DNA from 4 places in the Buttiauxella sp. AC038 genome. Region 3 is predicted to be linked to each of the others. Evidence: predicted binding sites of a transcription regulator. Region 3 holds the regulator's gene; each other region holds the start of a gene.
What was found. Region 3 encodes CRP, which controls carbon source genes, mostly activating them, when cyclic AMP is high. Its sites were predicted from a motif close to ATGTGANNNNNNTCACAT; they were not measured.

Region 1 (4,217 bases), 4.3 Mb from region 3:
TGATGAAGAAAAAATATCTCTACAGCCTGCTCGCGCTGGCCGTATCTACTGCCTGCCAGGCAGAAACCTTTCCAGACCCTGTAGGGCCGTCACAATCGGATTTCGGCGGTGTGGGTTTGCTGCAAACACCGACTGCACGCATGGCGCGAGAAGGCGAGTTTAGCCTTAACTATCGCGATAACGATCAGTACCGTTTTTACTCAGCCTCAGTGCAGCTTTTCCCATGGCTGGAAACCACATTGCGCTACACCGATGTCCGCACCAGAGAGTACAGCAGCGTCGAAGCATTCTCGGGAAACCAGACTTACAAAGATAAAGCCTTCGATATGAAAGTGCGTCTTTGGGAAGAAGGCTATTACCTGCCGCAGGTGGCGGTGGGGGTACGTGACTTGGGCGGTACAGGCCTGTTCGACAGTGAATACGTTGTGGCGAGCAAAGCCTGGGGGCCGTTCGATTTCACGCTCGGTATGGGCTGGGGTTACATGGGCACCAGCGGCAACGTGAAAAACCCGTTTTGCGAAGTGAGCGATGGCTTCTGCTATCGGGATAACAGTTATAACCAGGCTGGTTCGTTCAACTTTAGCGGCATGTTCCATGGCCCGGCATCACTGTTTGGCGGTATTGAATACCAGACTCCGTGGCAGCCGCTGCGCCTGAAAGCGGAATACGAAGGTAACAATTACACTCAGGATTTCGCTGGCAAACTCGAGCAACGCAGCAACTTTAACGTCGGCGCTATCTATCGCGTCACCGATTGGGCCGACGTTAACGTCAGCTATGAACGTGGCAATACCTTTATGTTTGGGGTGACGTTGCGAACTAACTTCAACGATTTGCGACCAGGATATAACGACAATCGTCGCCCGCAATACCAACCGCAGCCGCAAGATGAAATTTTACAACCGACGGTTGTCGCAAATCAGCTGACGCTTCTTAAATACAATGCTGGCCTGGCAAACCCGAATATTCAGGTGAAAGGCGATACCCTATATGTCACGGGTGAGCAGGTGAAATACCGCGACTCCCGTGAAGGGATTGAGCGCGCAAACCGCATCATCATGAATGACCTGCCGGAGAATATTCGCACCATCCGTGTGACGGAAACCCGCCTGAATATGCCGCAGGTGACGACCCAAACGGATGTCGCCAGCCTGCAAAACCATCTGGAAGGCGAGCCGCTTGGGCATGAAACACAACTGGTGCAAAAACGTGTTGAGCCGGTCATTCCGGAGAAAACCGAGCAGGGATATTTCATCGATAAATCGAAAGTGAACTTCTCGATTAACCCGGTGTTGAACCAGTCTGTTGGCGGGCCAGAGAGCTTCTACATGTACCAGGTTGGCGTAATGGGAACCGCTGACTGGTGGGTGACGGATCACTTGCTGACCACCGGCAGCCTGTTTGCCAATATTGCCAATAACTACGACAAATTTAACTACACCAATCCACCTAACGACTCAACGCTGCCGCGCGTGCGTACCCATGTGCGTGACTACGTTGAGAACGATATTTACGTCAATAACCTGCAAGCCAACTACTTCCAGTATTTGGGCAACAGCTGGTATGGGCAGGTGTACGGTGGCTATCTCGAAACTATGTATGGCGGGGTGGGTGCCGAGGTCTTGTATCGTCCCGTCGACAGCAATTGGGCCATTGGCGCGAATGCCAACTACGTCAAACAGCGTGACTGGCGTAGTGCGCAGGACATGATGAAGTTCACCGATTACAGCGCGCCAACCGGCCATATCACCGGCTACTGGACACCACCGTTTGCCGATGACGTGTTGATTAAACTCAGCATCGGCCAGTATCTGGCGAAAGATAAGGGCGGTACGCTGGAGATCTCCAAACGCTTCGACAGCGGCGTGGTTGTCGGGACTTATGCGACCATCACCAACGTGTCGAAAGAAGAGTACGGGGAAGGGGACTTCACCAAAGGTTTCTACGTGAATGTGCCGCTGGATATCTTCTCGTCGTCACCAACCCGCAGCCGTGCACAAGTGAGCTGGACACCGTTGACGCGTGACGGTGGGCAGATGGTGGGACGTAAGTTTGAGTTGTATGGGATGACGAGCGATCGGGATATTAATTTTAGGTAACGAGGGTTTATTGGAACCTGATGGGGTTCCAATAATTAGGTTTATATGTGTATGTAAGAATGCATTTTTTCGTTCACCGTTAGCAGAGTTATCAAGGAACGCAGAACTTACGGGTGAACGGAACCTTCACCGTACAGCCCATACGTAATAGCCCAACGGTTATATAAGTAAATAATTGAGAACCGCATCACATTTTTAACGTATAACAACACCTCTATACCAGAACAAGAGGCGTTCCTATGACAACCACCCCCGGCGTTGAGCTCATCGCTAAAGTTATGCAAATGGTCCTCAATCTGGCGTTGCTTGCGCTTGGCCTGATCCTCATCATCTTCCTGGGTAAAGAGACGCTGCATTTAGCCACATCGTTATTTGCACCCACCGATCAAGCCAGCAAGTACCAGCTGATAGAAGGGCTAGTGGTTTACTTCCTGTACTTCGAATTTATCGCATTGATCGTTAAATACTTTCAGTCGGGTTATCACTTCCCGCTGCGCTACTTTATCTATATCGGTATCACCGCCATTGTGCGTCTTATCATCATCGACCATAAAGATCCGCGCGATGTGCTGATTTATTCCGGTGCAATCCTGGTGCTGGTGATTACGCTGTGGCTGTGTAACAGCAACCGTTTAAAACGAGAATAAAAAAAGGCGGCCCAAGGGCCGCCATAAGTAAATCCAAGGTCAAATGAGGGTTTTGCAGTGGCATTACGTAATGTGAAGCAATAACTAACAGGAAATCTTAACCCTTCACCCCGCCAGCCGTCAGACCGCTCACCAGCCAGCGCTGCGCCAGTAAGAACACGACAGTAATCGGGATTGCAGAAAGTACAGCGGCTGCGGCAAAGTCGCCCCACAGGTAGTTTTGTGGGTTGAGGTATTGCTGCATACCGACCGCCAGGGTGTAGCTGTTAACATCGCGCAGCAACAATGAGGCCACTGGCACTTCGGTAATTGCGGCGATAAACGACAGAATAAACACCACCGCCAGAATCGGTACGGAAAGCGGTAAAAGCACCAGGCGGAAGGCTTGCCATGGGGTCGCGCCATCCAGTGCTGCGGCTTCTTCCAGTGAGTTATCAATCGTTTCGAAATAGCCCTTAATCGTCCATACATGTAGCGCGATACCGCCAAGATAGGCGAAGATCACCCCACCATGTGTATTCAAACCGATAAACGGAATGTACTGGCCGAGGCGGTCAAACAAGGCGTACAACGCCACCAGTGACAGTACCGCCGGGAACATCTGGAAAATCAGCATCCCTTTCAGCAGTGTGGCTTTGCCCGGGAAGCGCATACGGGCAAAAGCGTAGGCACAAGTGGTGGAAAGCGTCACGATACCCAGCGCGGTAATGACCGCGATTTTGATCGAGTTCCACAACCATAACAGCACCGGGAACGGCGGTGGCGTGACGCTGCCATCGGCATGTTGCACGCTGAAACCGAGCGCTAATTTCCAGTGTTCCCAGGAGATTTGGTCCGGGATCAGGCTGCCCGTCGCGAAGTTACCCGGACGCAGCGAAATCGCAATGACCATCAGCAGCGGGAACATAATTGCCGCGATAAACAGTAGTAATAAAAGGTGCGTGGTAAATAAACGCAGCTTTTGAGATTTGGGTTGAACCATAGCCATGTGTGTTGCTCCTTAATCAAACTTCATACGGGTGGCTTTCAGGTTAACAATCGCTAATGCGCCAACCAGAATGAAGATAAGCGTTGCAATAGCCGCAGCTAAACCAAAGTCCTGACCGCCGCCGCCTTCGAAGGCGATGCGGTAGGTGTAGCTCACCAGCAAGTCCGTATAACCCGCAGGCGTTGTGGTTCCCAGGCGGTCCGGGCCACCATTGGTTAACAGTTGAATCAGCACGAAGTTGTTAAAGTTAAAGGCAAAACTTGCGATCATCAGTGGCGTCAGCGGCTTAATCAGCAGCGGCAGCGTAATCTTAAAGAAGTTCTGGAACGGGCCTGCGCCATCCATTGCCGAGGCTTCGTACAGGTCATCTGGAATTGCTTTTAACAAGCCCATGCACAGAATCATCATGTACGGATAACCCAACCACGTATTCACGATAATAATCATTGAACGCGCGGTGGTCGGGTCGCTAAACCAGGCCGG
Region 2 (4,217 bases), 2.7 Mb from region 3:
CTGACATTGGGCTATGACGTGATAGTGATTACAGATGGTTGCCGGGGCGTGAACCTTCATCCTCAGGACAGCCTGAAGGCATTCCAGACTATGTCTGCAGCAGGTGCCACTTTAATGACGTTTGCTGATTTTACTTACTAATTTCCTCCAGGGCGCTATCGCGCCCTTCCCCCTTTCTCGATTCCGCTCTCATTCTGAACTTTTATTACTCGCTCATTTTTGAGAGCGCTCTCATAATGAATTTGTTTATTAATGCAGCATGTTAGCTGTGTTTTTTACCTGTCGCCCCGCTGGGTTACGTCAGGCTTTTAATCGATATTGCTCGTCAAAGAGGAACTACCCTATGGTCTTCACGCGTAAACTGCTGCCCTTGCTGGCAGTAATACAAATCGCTTGTGCCGGTGCGGCTCAAGCAAGCTCTTACCTCTCCGTCGGTTATTTCAATGGTGGCGGTGATGTTACTGCCGGGCCTGGTGGCGATATCAATAAACTTGATGTGCGCCAGATAACCCACCTCAACTACTCATTTGGCCTGATTTACAACGATGAGAAAGACGAAACCAACGCGGCACTGAAAGACGCATCAAAACTGCATCAAATTTGGCTCTCGCCAAAAGTCATCTCAGACCTTGAAAAGATCCCTGCGCTGCGGAAACAAAATCCGCAGTTGAAGGTTTTACTGTCGGTTGGTGGCTGGGGAGCACGTGGTTTTTCAGGCGTTGCTGCAACACCTGAAAATCGTGCAGTGTTCATCCGTTCGGCACAAGACGTTATTGCCAAATACGGGCTGGATGGTATTGATTTAGACTGGGAATATCCGGTCAACGGTGCGTGGGGCCTGGTAGCCAGCATGCCGGAAGATCGCGCTAACTTCACATCGTTGCTCAATGAGTTACGTACTGCGCTGGGCAAACAAAAATTACTGACCATTGCAGTGGCTGCAAACGTGAAAGGCCCGACCGAATGGGTCGATATGAAAGCCATTGCGCCTGCGCTTGATTACATCAATCTGATGGCTTACGACATGGCGTACGGCACTCAGTATTTCAACTCGAATCTTTATGACTCGAAAGCCTGGCCAACAGTTGCGAAAGCGGATAAGTACAGCGCTGATTATGTGGTGAGTAACTACATTGCTGCGGGCATGAAACCGGCGCAGCTAAATCTGGGTATTGGTTTCTATGGCCGCGTACCTAAGCGCGCAGTAGAGCCAGGCATTGACTGGGATAAACCAGACGCAGCTAAAAACCCGGTCACCCAACCCTACTTTGGCGCACCGGAAAAAACCGTATTTACATCGTTTGGGTTAGATCTGTCGAAAGACACTTATCTGAAATACAACGATATTGTGAGCAAAATGCTCAACGATCCGCAAAAACGTTTTACCGAGCACTGGGATAACGACGCGCAGGTGCCTTATATGACAATGAAATCTGCTGAGGGCAAAGATCTGTTTGCTATCTCGTATGAGAACCCACGTTCAGTGGCTGCCAAAGCGGAGTACATCAAAGCTAAAGGATTAGGTGGCGCGATGTTCTGGGAGTATGGCGCAGATGACAATAATCAGTTGGCAAAAGAGTTAGCCAAAGATTTGGGTATTAAAACAGAGCATTAATTTTAAAAACCAGGGTGGGTGGCATTGCGCCATCCACCCTTTAAGCTCACCGTTACAATTTCACGGTCATAATCGGCGCAGGCTCAATGCCGAACTCAGCTTTAAGCTGCTGCTTACTCTTCATCACGATATTGCCATCAGTGCCGATAGTCATATGCTGCGGGTCAGTGTTATGGCGCGTCTGCCACATCATCACTAACTGCAAACTGTTCTCTTTTTGATCGGGCGTCAGTGCCACACCGTCTGGCCATTTTCCCAGCTCAACGGCGGTCACCAGACGTTGATAAACTTCCGGTGTCATTGCTTCTAACATCTCGTCCAGGTTCATCATGTGGCAAGTTCCTGTGGAATAATTTGCTGAATCGATTTTTCAACCTTCGATTTGCTCACCGTTTTGGTCGTCGGTGAAGTTTAATGAGGCTGAATTCACGCAGTAACGCTCACCTGTTGGCTGCGGACCATCCGGGAAAACATGGCCTAAGTGGGCTTCACAATTGCCGCAACGGATTTCAATCCGCTCCATACCGTGGGTGAAGTCCTTGATGTAATGAATAGCACTGTCGCTTACAGGTTCATAGAAGCTAGGCCAGCCGCAGCCTGAGTCATACTTAGACTCTGACATAAACAACGGTGCGTCGCAGACCAGGCAGTGATACACCCCTTCCCGTTTGTTATGCAGCAGACGCCCGGAAAACGGTGGCTCAGTGCCATGTTTCTGGGTGACATAAAACTGCATCTCAGAAAGGTTTTTTTTCGATAAATCAGGAGGTAATTGGTTAGCCATATGCGTGCATCTCGTGCAGTGGGAACTGTAACTGATAACAGCATGATTCTAACAAAAAATTAACAACGCCGTGCTGTTTTTTGTTCTAAACTTAGCCCTGAATTTCTGGCGCAGCGTCAATTGTGATCGCCGTCACATTTTTGTTGGAATGGTCCTTTAAAATTCCTCGCATCGTCCCCATTTGGATAAAGAGCCAAAAGGGAAGCGCGAGGCGGTTCAGTCGTTCAAATGATGTCCATAGGATTGATTTGTCGCAATGATTGACACGATTCCGCTTGACGCTGAGTAAGGTTTTTGTAATTTTACAGGCAACCTTTTATTCACTAACAAATAGCTGGTGGAATATATGACTATCAAAGTAGGTATCAACGGTTTTGGCCGTATCGGCCGTATTGTTTTCCGTGCTGCTCAGGAACGTTCTGACATCGAGATCGTTGCAATCAACGACCTGTTAGACGCTGAATACATGGCTTACATGCTGAAGTACGACTCAACTCACGGTCGTTTCAACGGCACTGTAGAAGTCAAAGACGGCCACCTGGTTGTTAACGGCAAAACTATCCGTGTTACCGCAGAACGTGATCCGGCTAACCTGAAGTGGAACGAAGTCAACGTAGACGTTGTTGCTGAAGCAACTGGTCTGTTCCTGACTGACGAAACTGCTCGTAAGCACATCACTGCTGGCGCTAAAAAGGTTGTTCTGACTGGTCCTTCTAAAGACAGCACTCCTATGTTCGTTAAAGGTGCTAACTTCGAGAAATATGCTGGCCAGGATATCGTTTCTAACGCATCTTGCACCACTAACTGCCTGGCTCCACTGGCTAAAGTTATCAACGACAACTTCGGTATCGTTGAAGGCCTGATGACCACAGTTCACGCAACTACCGCTACTCAGAAAACTGTTGATGGCCCGTCTCACAAAGACTGGCGCGGCGGCCGCGGCGCAGCTCAGAACATCATCCCTTCTTCTACCGGTGCTGCTAAAGCTGTAGGCGTTGTACTGCCAGAGCTGAACGGTAAAATCACTGGTATGGCGTTCCGCGTTCCAACTCCAAACGTGTCTGTAGTTGACCTGACCGTTCGTCTGGAAAAAGCTGCGTCTTACGAAGAAATCAAGAAAGCAATCAAAGCGGCTTCTGAAGGCCCAATGAAAGGCGTTCTGGGTTACACCGAAGACGACGTTGTATCTACTGATTTCAACGGCGAAATTTGTACTTCTGTGTTCGATGCTAAAGCTGGTATCGCACTGAACGACCACTTTGTGAAACTGGTTTCCTGGTACGACAACGAAACTGGCTACTCAAACAAAGTACTGGACCTGATCGCTCACATCTCCAAATAAGTTGAGATGAGCTATTAGTCCTGAAGGCGACCCATGCGGTCGCCTTTTTTTTGCCTTCGATTGATAGGTGAGTCAATGATTAACAAAATTTTTGCCCTTCCAGTAGTTGAACAAATCACTCCTTCTATTTCCCGCCGTCAGATTGATGAGCTGGAAGTTATCGTGGTTGAACATCCACAAGCTCGTGGTGCTGTGACTTTGCAAGGCGCACACCTGTTGTCATGGAAACCAGCTGGTGAAGAAGAAGTGCTTTGGCTCAGCGGCAACACACCGTTCAAGCACGGCACGGCTATTCGTGGCGGCGTGCCAATCTGCTGGCCATGGTTTGGCCCAGGTGCGCAAGCAGACCTGCCAGCACACGGTTTTGCTCGCAACCTGCCGTGGACACTGACTGCGCATAACGAAGATGAAAGTGGCGTTGCCCTGACCTTCGAATTGCAAAGCAGCGATGCGACTCGCAAGTACTGGCCACATGA
Region 3 (4,217 bases):
GCGCCAGCTGCAAAGTGGTGAGGCTGTGCTGGTATGGTCGGAACTCCATGAAACGGTAAATATTATGGCTCGCGGGCAGTTTCGCGGCTAAGCGTTTAACTTCTATACTGCATAATAAAACCACCCTCACCCAGCTATCTCCCTGAGGGTGAGGACCAGCCCTTACTTACACACACTTGCTATCACCCATGGAGTTGTTGCCTTATGTCAGCCAAACATCCGGTTATTGCCGTAACAGGTTCCAGCGGCGCGGGAACGACAACAACCAGCCTTGCCTTCCGTAAAATCTTCCAGCAACTCAATTTACGTGCAGCGGAAGTCGAAGGTGACAGTTTCCATCGTTTCACTCGTCCTGAAATGGATATGGCTATTCGTAAAGCACGCGACCTGGGGCGCCATATCAGCTATTTCGGCCCGGAAGCCAATGACTTTGGTTTGCTTGAACAGACGTTCATTGAGTACGGCAGAACCGGGCAGGGTAAGTCACGCAAGTATCTACATACTTACGATGAAGCCGTACCCTGGAACCAAATCCCCGGAACCTTCACGCCATGGCAACCATTGCCAGAACCCACTGATGTTTTGTTTTATGAAGGTTTGCACGGCGGTGTAGTTACGCCACAGCACGATGTGGCTAAGGCCGTCGATTTGCTGGTTGGTGTAGTACCGATTGTGAACCTGGAGTGGATACAAAAGTTAGTGCGCGATACCAGCGAGCGCGGGCATTCCCGAGAAGCGGTAATGGATTCTGTGGTTCGTTCTATGGACGACTATATCAATTACATCACACCGCAATTCTCCCGCACCCATATCAACTTCCAGCGCGTTCCAACTGTTGATACGTCTAACCCATTTGCGGCTCGCGGCATCCCTTCTCTGGATGAAAGTTTTGTGGTGATTCATTTTCGCGGGCTGGATGACATCGACTTCCCGTATTTGCTTGCCATGCTGCAAGGGTCGTTTATTTCCCACATCAATACTTTGGTGGTGCCGGGCGGCAAAATGGGTCTGGCAATGGAATTAATTATGACGCCGCTCGTTAAGCGACTGGCGGAAGGGCGAAACATTAATCAGGGCGGCTAATCACCGCCCTGTTTTACACACTAAGCATCAATCACTTCATAGCTATGAGTAACGTTGACCGCTTTTTCAAGCATCAGTGCTACAGAGCAGTATTTCTCAGCAGAGAGGTCTACTGCGCGGGAAACTGCAGCATCTTTTAGCTCTTTGCCTGTCACGATGAAATGCAGATTGATGTGCGTAAACAAACGCGGAGCCTCTTCACGGCGCTCAGAGGTCAATTTCACTTCGCAGTCGGTCACGGCGTAGCGGCCTTTTTGCAAAATAGAAACTACGTCAATTGCACTGCAACCGCCAACGGACATCAGCACCATTTCCATTGGGCTTGGTGCTTTATCACCAGAATTGCCATCCATAAGGATCTGGTGCCCTGAAGCGGACTCGCCCAGGAAGGTAAACCCTTCAACCCATTTCACTCGTGCCTGCATGCTGCTTACTCCTGTAGAAAAATTACCTTTCAGAGTACGCAGATTCAGCAAATCTGGCAACGGAAGGCGACATGCGTCAAGCTGAAACGAGACAACAGGAGACACTTGCCAAAAGCTATGCTAAAACAATCCAGATGCTACATCGATACATTGACGTAATGCATGTATGCAGAGGACATCACTAATTACAGGCAGCAAGAATGACTTGCATGCCATCTCCCCAAGGTGGGGAATATTCTAATTACTTGCAACGCCAGACAGGATGTTTAGCGTCCTGTCGTTGGTAGCCAGTTATAAAACAGAGGATAACCGCGCATGGTGCTTGGCAAACCGCAAACAGACCCGACTCTCGAATGGTTCTTGTCCCATTGCCACATTCATAAGTATCCATCGAAGAGCACACTCATTCACCAAGGTGAGAAAGCAGAGACGCTGTATTACATCGTCAAGGGCTCTGTGGCTGTTCTGATTAAAGATGAAGAGGGCAAGGAAATGATCCTCTCCTATCTAAATCAGGGCGATTTCATTGGTGAGTTAGGGCTGTTCGAAGAAGGTCAGGAACGTAGTGCCTGGGTTCGTGCTAAAAGTGCCTGTGAAGTGGCTGAAATTTCTTATAAAAAATTCCGCCAGCTGATCCAGGTCAACCCAGATATTCTGATGCGCCTGTCTTCACAAATGGCTAGCCGTCTGCAAGTTACATCTGAGAAAGTGGGTAATCTGGCATTCCTGGATGTGACTGGTCGTATCGCGCAGACGCTGCTGAACCTGGCTAAACAACCTGATGCAATGACCCACCCAGACGGTATGCAGATTAAAATTACCCGTCAGGAAATCGGTCAGATCGTGGGTTGCTCTCGCGAAACTGTTGGTCGTATCTTGAAAATGCTGGAAGATCAAAATCTGATCTCCGCTCACGGTAAAACGATCGTCGTATACGGCACTCGTTAATCTCCGTCTAAAAAATGGCGTGTTGCTTCATAACACGCCTTTTTTGTCTCTACACTTCCCTCACTTGCTCTAAATAATTCATGTTGCAGGTAGGCGGTAAGCTCAGGAATCCCCAGGAGCTTACTAAAGTAAGTGACTGGTGTGACTGAGTACAACCAACAACCCTGCAACTTGAAGTATGACGAGCAAATGTGGCGACGGCTGATCTACCATCCTGAAGTTAACTACGCACTGCGGCAAACGCTGGTGCTGTGCCTTCCGGTGGCAGTAGGTTTGCTCGTCGGCGATCTCCAGTCTGGCCTGCTTTTCTCGTTAGTTCCTGCCTGTTGCAATATTGCGGGCCTTGATACTCCACATAAGCGCTTCTTCAAACGTCTGATTGTTGGCGGCAGCCTTTTTGCCATCAGCAGTCTGATCATGCAGCTTTTATTACTTTATACCTCCGTACCGTTGCCGGTGATATTGGTCGTGATGGCGCTCTTGCTTGGGGTCACGGCAGAAATCAGTTCCTTGCACGCTCGTCTGCTTCCCGCATCACTCATTGCTGCCATATTTACACTCAGCATGGCCGGAAATATGCCGATTTGGAAACCGATGGTGCTGTATGTCTCCGGTACGATTTGGTACGGCGTATTTAACTGGTTTTGGTTCTGGATGTGGCGCGAGCAGCCGCTGCGGGAATCATTGAGCCTGCTCTATCGGCAGTTGGCAGATTACTGTGAAGCAAAATACGGCATGCTGACTCAACATACCGATCCGGAAAAAGCGCTCCCTCCTCTGCTGGCTCGTCAGCAAAAAGCGGTGGATCTCATTACCCAATGCTACCAACAGCTTCATATGCTGGCGGCAAACCAGCAAAACGGCTACAAGCGTTTGCTACGTGCATTCCAGGTAGCACTGGATTTGCAAGAGCACATCTCGGTAAGCCTTCACCAACCAGCTGAAGTTCAGAAGCTCGTCGAGCAAAGCCATGCAGAAGCGGTTATTAGATGGAATGCTCAGACCATCGCGGCGCGCTTACGCGTACTGGCTGACGACATTCTTTACCATCGTTATCCACAGCGTTTTACGATGGAAAAACAGATCGACGCCCTTGAGAAAATCGCCCGTCAGAATCCAGATAACCCGGTTGGGCAATTTTGCCATTACCACTTCAGCCGTATCGCTCGCGTGCTACGCACCCAACGCCCGCTGTATGTCCGTGATTTAATGGAAGACCGGCAACGCCGTTTGCCACTGTGGGCGGCATTGAAAAGTTATTTATCGTTGAAGTCAGCGGCGCTTCGCAACGCAGCAAGATTGGGTGTGATGCTCACGATAGCCAGTCTGTTGGGTGCATTTTTACATCTGCCCAAGCCCTACTGGATTTTAATGACGGTAATGTTCGTGACGCAAAACGGCTACGGTGCCACACGAGTTCGTATTCTCCACCGTTCGGCGGGCACCATTGCAGGCCTTGCCATTGCAGGTATTGCGCTTCACTTCCACTTCCCGAAAAGCATTGCTCTGGGCGCGATGCTGGTCATTACGCTGGTGAGCTATCTGTTTATTCGCAAAAGCTACGGCTGGGCGACGATAGGCTTTACGGTGACCGCCGTTTATACCCTGCAATTGATAACATTAAGTGCCGAGCAGTATATCGTCCCTCGCCTGATAGATACGTTGCTAGGCTGCTTGATAGCCTTTGGCGGCATGGTGTGGCTGTGGCCACAATGGCAGAGTGGCTTGTTACGCCAGAACGCCCACGATGCGTTGGAAAGG
Region 4 (4,217 bases), 3.7 Mb from region 3:
TCCATCGGGTTGCCTGGGCCACGTGGCATCAGTTTAGATACAAACGGCAGTGCCATTGGGTTGGCAATTGCTACCTGACGGTTTGGATCAACGGAAATCCCACCCCACTCGAACATCCCCAGGTTACCTGGGAACACAAGCGTGCCTTGCTCAGACGGTGGTGTGAAAATGCCTTCATAACGCAGTTTATGGAAGATGATGCGACAAACCATTTGATCATAAAGGGTCGCTCCCCACATATCCGCGCCGCTCAGATCTTTCTTCGGACGGAAACTCAAATCCGAGAACGGCTGAGTTGGCGTCACGTAGTCGCCTTTTGCGGCACCTTGCGGCACAGGTTTTTCCGGAGCCGGAACTACCAGTTTGCCGTCACGACGGTCGAGCACAAAGATGTTGCCGGTTTTCGCAGGCGCGTAGATAACCGGAACGATTTCGCCTTTAACCGTAATATCCGCAAGCGTCGGCTGCGATGGCATATCCATATCCCACAGGTCGTGATGAACTGTTTGATATGACCAGGCCAGTTTCCCGGTAGTTGCGTTTAGTGCCACGATGCTGCTGGCATAACGCTCCTGCTCCGGCGTGCGGTTACCGCCCCAAATATCGGGTGTGGTAACACCCATCGGCAGGTACACCAAATCTAACTTCGCGTCATAGGCCGCTGGTGCCCAGGAGTTTGGCGAGTTAATGGTGTAATGATGCTCATCACCAGGAATGGTGTTGGGATCTTTAGCACCAGGATCGAATGCCCACAGCAATTTACCGCTGTTCACATCAAAGCCACGGATCACACCAGACGGCTCGCGAGTGGAGTAGTTATCGGTGACCGCACCGGCAATCACGATAACTTTATCGGTGATAATCGGAGGTGAAGTAGGTTCGTACATGCCAGGCGTGGTGACCGGCATGTTGGTTTGCAGATTCAGGATGCCTTTGTTAGCAAAGCTTTCGCAAAGCTTGCCGTTATCGGCATTAATGGCAAACAGACGTCCGTCATTCACAGGAAGAATGATACGACGTGGGCAATCTGAAACCACATCCGGAGTCGCGTTATCCGCGGTTGCTTCGTGGTAAGAAACACCACGGCAAGTCACGTGCTGGAACGAAGGATTCGTATCCAGACGCGGATCAAATTTCCACTTCTGTTTACCGGTGGTCGCATCCAGCGCAAACAACTGCTGGTGTGCGGTACACAGGTAAAGCGTGTCGCGGATTTTAATCGGAGTGACTTCGTTGGTGATTTCACCCGGATCGCTTGGGCGTTTCACATCGCCAGTCTGGAAACTCCACGCTTCTTTAAGCTGGCCGACGTTTTTATCGTTGATCTGTTTTAAAGGAGAGTAGCGTTGGCCTTCCTGATTACGACCATATGCAGGCCAGTCGGCATCAGGAATGGTTGATGATGCGGAAACGGGTGTTGTCGCATCCGCACTCAGCGTGCCATTGATTTCTTGCGGATCGTTAAATACCGCCCAGACCAGCGCCACAACGGTAATCGCCAGCACCGCACCAAGGGCCGGAGCCGCACCTGCAGTGGGTAAAATCAGATGACGATAAACAAATGGCAGTAGCAGCCATACGCCGAAGAAGAACAGAACGTCTAAACGTGGTGTTAATGCCCAGAAATCAAAACCAACTTCCCAGACAGACCACGCCACGGTGCAAAGCAGTAGTGCAGCATAGAGCCACAGGGCCAGAGCTTTACGTTGCCAAAGTAACCATGCGGTGATTAACATCACCACCCCTGCAATTGGGTAGTACCAGGACCCACCAATTGCCACTAACCATATCCCGCCAATTAATAAATACAGTCCAGTCAGTACCGCAAACAGGACTGTTAAGGTTGCGATTACCCGCGAACCAGAGTTATTTGTTTTCACAATTATCACGCTCTTAAAAGTTTGATAGCAATTCATTATAGTTATTAACAAGTGTGATATTCATCACATAAATGGCTTTTTTACCAATTGGGCACGGGAATGGGTTTTGCTGTTATACTGCTGGCCTGAATATTTTGTGTTGGCTAAAATCTAACCAACATCGAATGATTTATTTTTAAATCATATGGTTATAACTATGAAACATACTGTTGAAGTGATGATCCCCGAAGCGGAGATCAAAGCCCGTATCGCTGAATTGGGTCGTGAGATCACTGAACATTATCGTGATAGCGGTAGTGATATGGTGCTGGTTGGCTTGCTGCGTGGTTCATTTATGTTCATGGCGGACCTGTGCCGTGAAGTGCAAGTGCCCCACGAAGTCGATTTTATGACCGCATCCAGTTATGGCAGCGGCATGTCCACCACCCGCGATGTGAAAATCCTGAAAGATCTCGATGAGGATATCCGCGGCAAAGACGTGTTGATCGTCGAAGATATTATCGACTCCGGTAATACGCTGAGCAAAGTACGTGAGATTCTTAGCCTGCGTGAACCAAAATCACTGGCCATTTGTACGCTGCTGGATAAACCAGAGCGCCGCGAAGTGGAAGTGAATGTTGAGTGGGTTGGTTTCGCTATTCCTGATGAGTTCGTAGTGGGTTACGGCATTGATTACGCTCAGCGTTATCGCCATCTGCCATACGTTGGTAAAGTGGTTCTGCTGGACGAGTAAGTCTTTTGCTACATCCATTAAAAAAGGGCCTTTAAGGCCCTTTTTGCTATCAGCATTACTGCGAAGGTGTTCTATTCTTGTGGCTGCGATGGGAATTCTGGAGGTTCGAAATCCCGCTGCGGTAACCTTGCTCCAGTGATTCGCGACTGGTTGCGGTGACTTCCAGGTCACGTAAGCGTCCATCGTGAATACCGTAAGCCCAACCGTGGACAGTGACTTTCTGCCCGCGTTTCCATGCGGATTGCATAATGGTTGAATGACCAAGGTTATAAACCTGCTCCATCACATTGAGCTCGCAAAGTGTATCCAGACGCTGTTCCGGTGGGAGTTCTCCCAGTAGCGAACTATGCTTGAACCAGATATCGCGGATATGCAGCAACCAGTTGTTAATTAGCCCTAAATCCGGGTTTTCAACCGCCGCTTGTACACCACCGCACCCGTAGTGACCGCAAATGATTATGTGTTCAACTTCCAGAACATCTACCGCGTACTGCACTACAGAAAGGCAATTTAAATCCGTATGAATTACCAGGTTTGCCACGTTACGGTGAACAAATAACTCTCCAGGCTCAAGGCCAGTCAGACGTTCAGCTGGTACGCGACTATCAGAACAGCCAATCCACAAGAAGCGAGGTTTTTGGGCCTGAGACAAACGTTCGAAAAAGCCCGGGTCTTCGTCCTCCATCAGTTTTGACCAGACCTGGTTATTGCTGATGAGGGTATCAATGTCTTTCATGGAGGTTAACAACCTGTAACGGATGAAGTGCGTTGAGGTAATATAGGGCAACTGATTGTGCAACTGAAATAATTTTTAAACAGCTTAACTTTTTTGTACCGAACAAGGTAACCGCAAATAATGACCATTGCATTAGAACTGGAACAGTTAACGAAAACCTATCCCGGCGGTGTTCAGGCACTGCGTGGCATAGATCTTCGTGTTGAGGCAGGGGACTTTTACGCTCTGCTGGGGCCGAATGGCGCAGGGAAATCCACTACCATCGGTATTATCAGCTCGCTGGTAAATAAAACCTCTGGCCGGGTACGCGTGTTTGGTTATGACCTGCAAAAAGACATTGTTAACGCTAAACGCCAGCTTGGTTTGGTGCCGCAGGAGTTTAACTTCAACCCGTTTGAGACCGTACAGCAAATCGTTGTGCACCAGGCGGGATACTATGGCGTTGAAAAAAACGAAGCCATTGCGCGTAGCGAAAAGTACCTGAAACAGCTCGATCTGTGGGAAAAACGCAACGAACGTGCACGTATGTTATCGGGTGGTATGAAACGCCGTCTGATGATTGCTCGTGCCTTAATGCATGAGCCAAAGTTGTTGATTCTTGATGAGCCAACTGCGGGTGTCGATATTGAACTACGTCGCTCGATGTGGGGATTCCTGAAGGATCTGAACGATAAAGGCACCACTATTATTCTGACCACTCACTACCTTGAAGAAGCAGAAATGCTGTGCCGCAATATCGGTATTATTCAAAACGGTGAGCTAGTCGAAAACACCTCGATGAAATCACTACTTTCAAAACTGAAGTCAGAAACTTTTATTCTCGATTTAGCACCGAAAAGCCCATTACCGAAGCTCGATGGCTACCAAT

Region 1: the regulator CRP is predicted to act here: its motif matches at 2,275-2,292, upstream of psiE (phosphate-starvation-inducible protein PsiE).
Region 2: the regulator CRP is predicted to act here: its motif matches at 2,520-2,537, upstream of msrB (peptide-methionine (R)-S-oxide reductase MsrB).
Region 4: the regulator CRP is predicted to act here: its motif matches at 1,932-1,949, upstream of hpt (hypoxanthine phosphoribosyltransferase).

What each region holds. Positions count from the first base shown of each region.
Region 1 is NZ_CEEDCQ010000001.1:4,670,037-4,674,253, reverse strand. Features, by position in the region: gene AC0IXI_RS22110 (capsule biosynthesis GfcC D2 domain-containing protein) at 1-3, shown strand, start outside; gene AC0IXI_RS22105 (YjbH domain-containing protein) at 3-2,099, shown strand; gene psiE (phosphate-starvation-inducible protein PsiE) at 2,339-2,746, shown strand; gene malG (maltose ABC transporter permease MalG) at 2,844-3,734, opposite strand; gene malF (maltose ABC transporter permease MalF) at 3,747-4,217, opposite strand, start outside.
Region 2 is NZ_CEEDCQ010000001.1:3,090,026-3,094,242, forward strand. Features, by position in the region: gene pncA (bifunctional nicotinamidase/pyrazinamidase) at 1-141, shown strand, start outside; gene chiD (chitinase ChiD) at 344-1,615, shown strand; gene AC0IXI_RS14700 (YeaC family protein) at 1,668-1,943, opposite strand; gene msrB (peptide-methionine (R)-S-oxide reductase MsrB) at 1,986-2,399, opposite strand; gene gapA (glyceraldehyde-3-phosphate dehydrogenase) at 2,746-3,741, shown strand; gene AC0IXI_RS14715 (D-hexose-6-phosphate mutarotase) at 3,817-4,217, shown strand, end outside.
Region 3 is NZ_CEEDCQ010000001.1:404,900-409,116, reverse strand. Features, by position in the region: gene AC0IXI_RS01885 (YheU family protein) at 1-91, shown strand, start outside; gene AC0IXI_RS01880 (phosphoribulokinase) at 205-1,083, shown strand; gene AC0IXI_RS01875 (OsmC family protein) at 1,104-1,508, opposite strand; gene crp (cAMP-activated global transcriptional regulator CRP) at 1,824-2,456, shown strand; gene AC0IXI_RS01865 (YccS/YhfK family putative transporter) at 2,646-4,217, shown strand, end outside.
Region 4 is NZ_CEEDCQ010000001.1:4,131,636-4,135,852, reverse strand. Features, by position in the region: gene AC0IXI_RS19630 (glucose/quinate/shikimate family membrane-bound PQQ-dependent dehydrogenase) at 1-1,916, opposite strand, end outside; gene hpt (hypoxanthine phosphoribosyltransferase) at 2,077-2,613, shown strand; gene can (carbonate dehydratase) at 2,669-3,349, opposite strand; gene AC0IXI_RS19615 (ABC transporter ATP-binding protein) at 3,470-4,217, shown strand, end outside.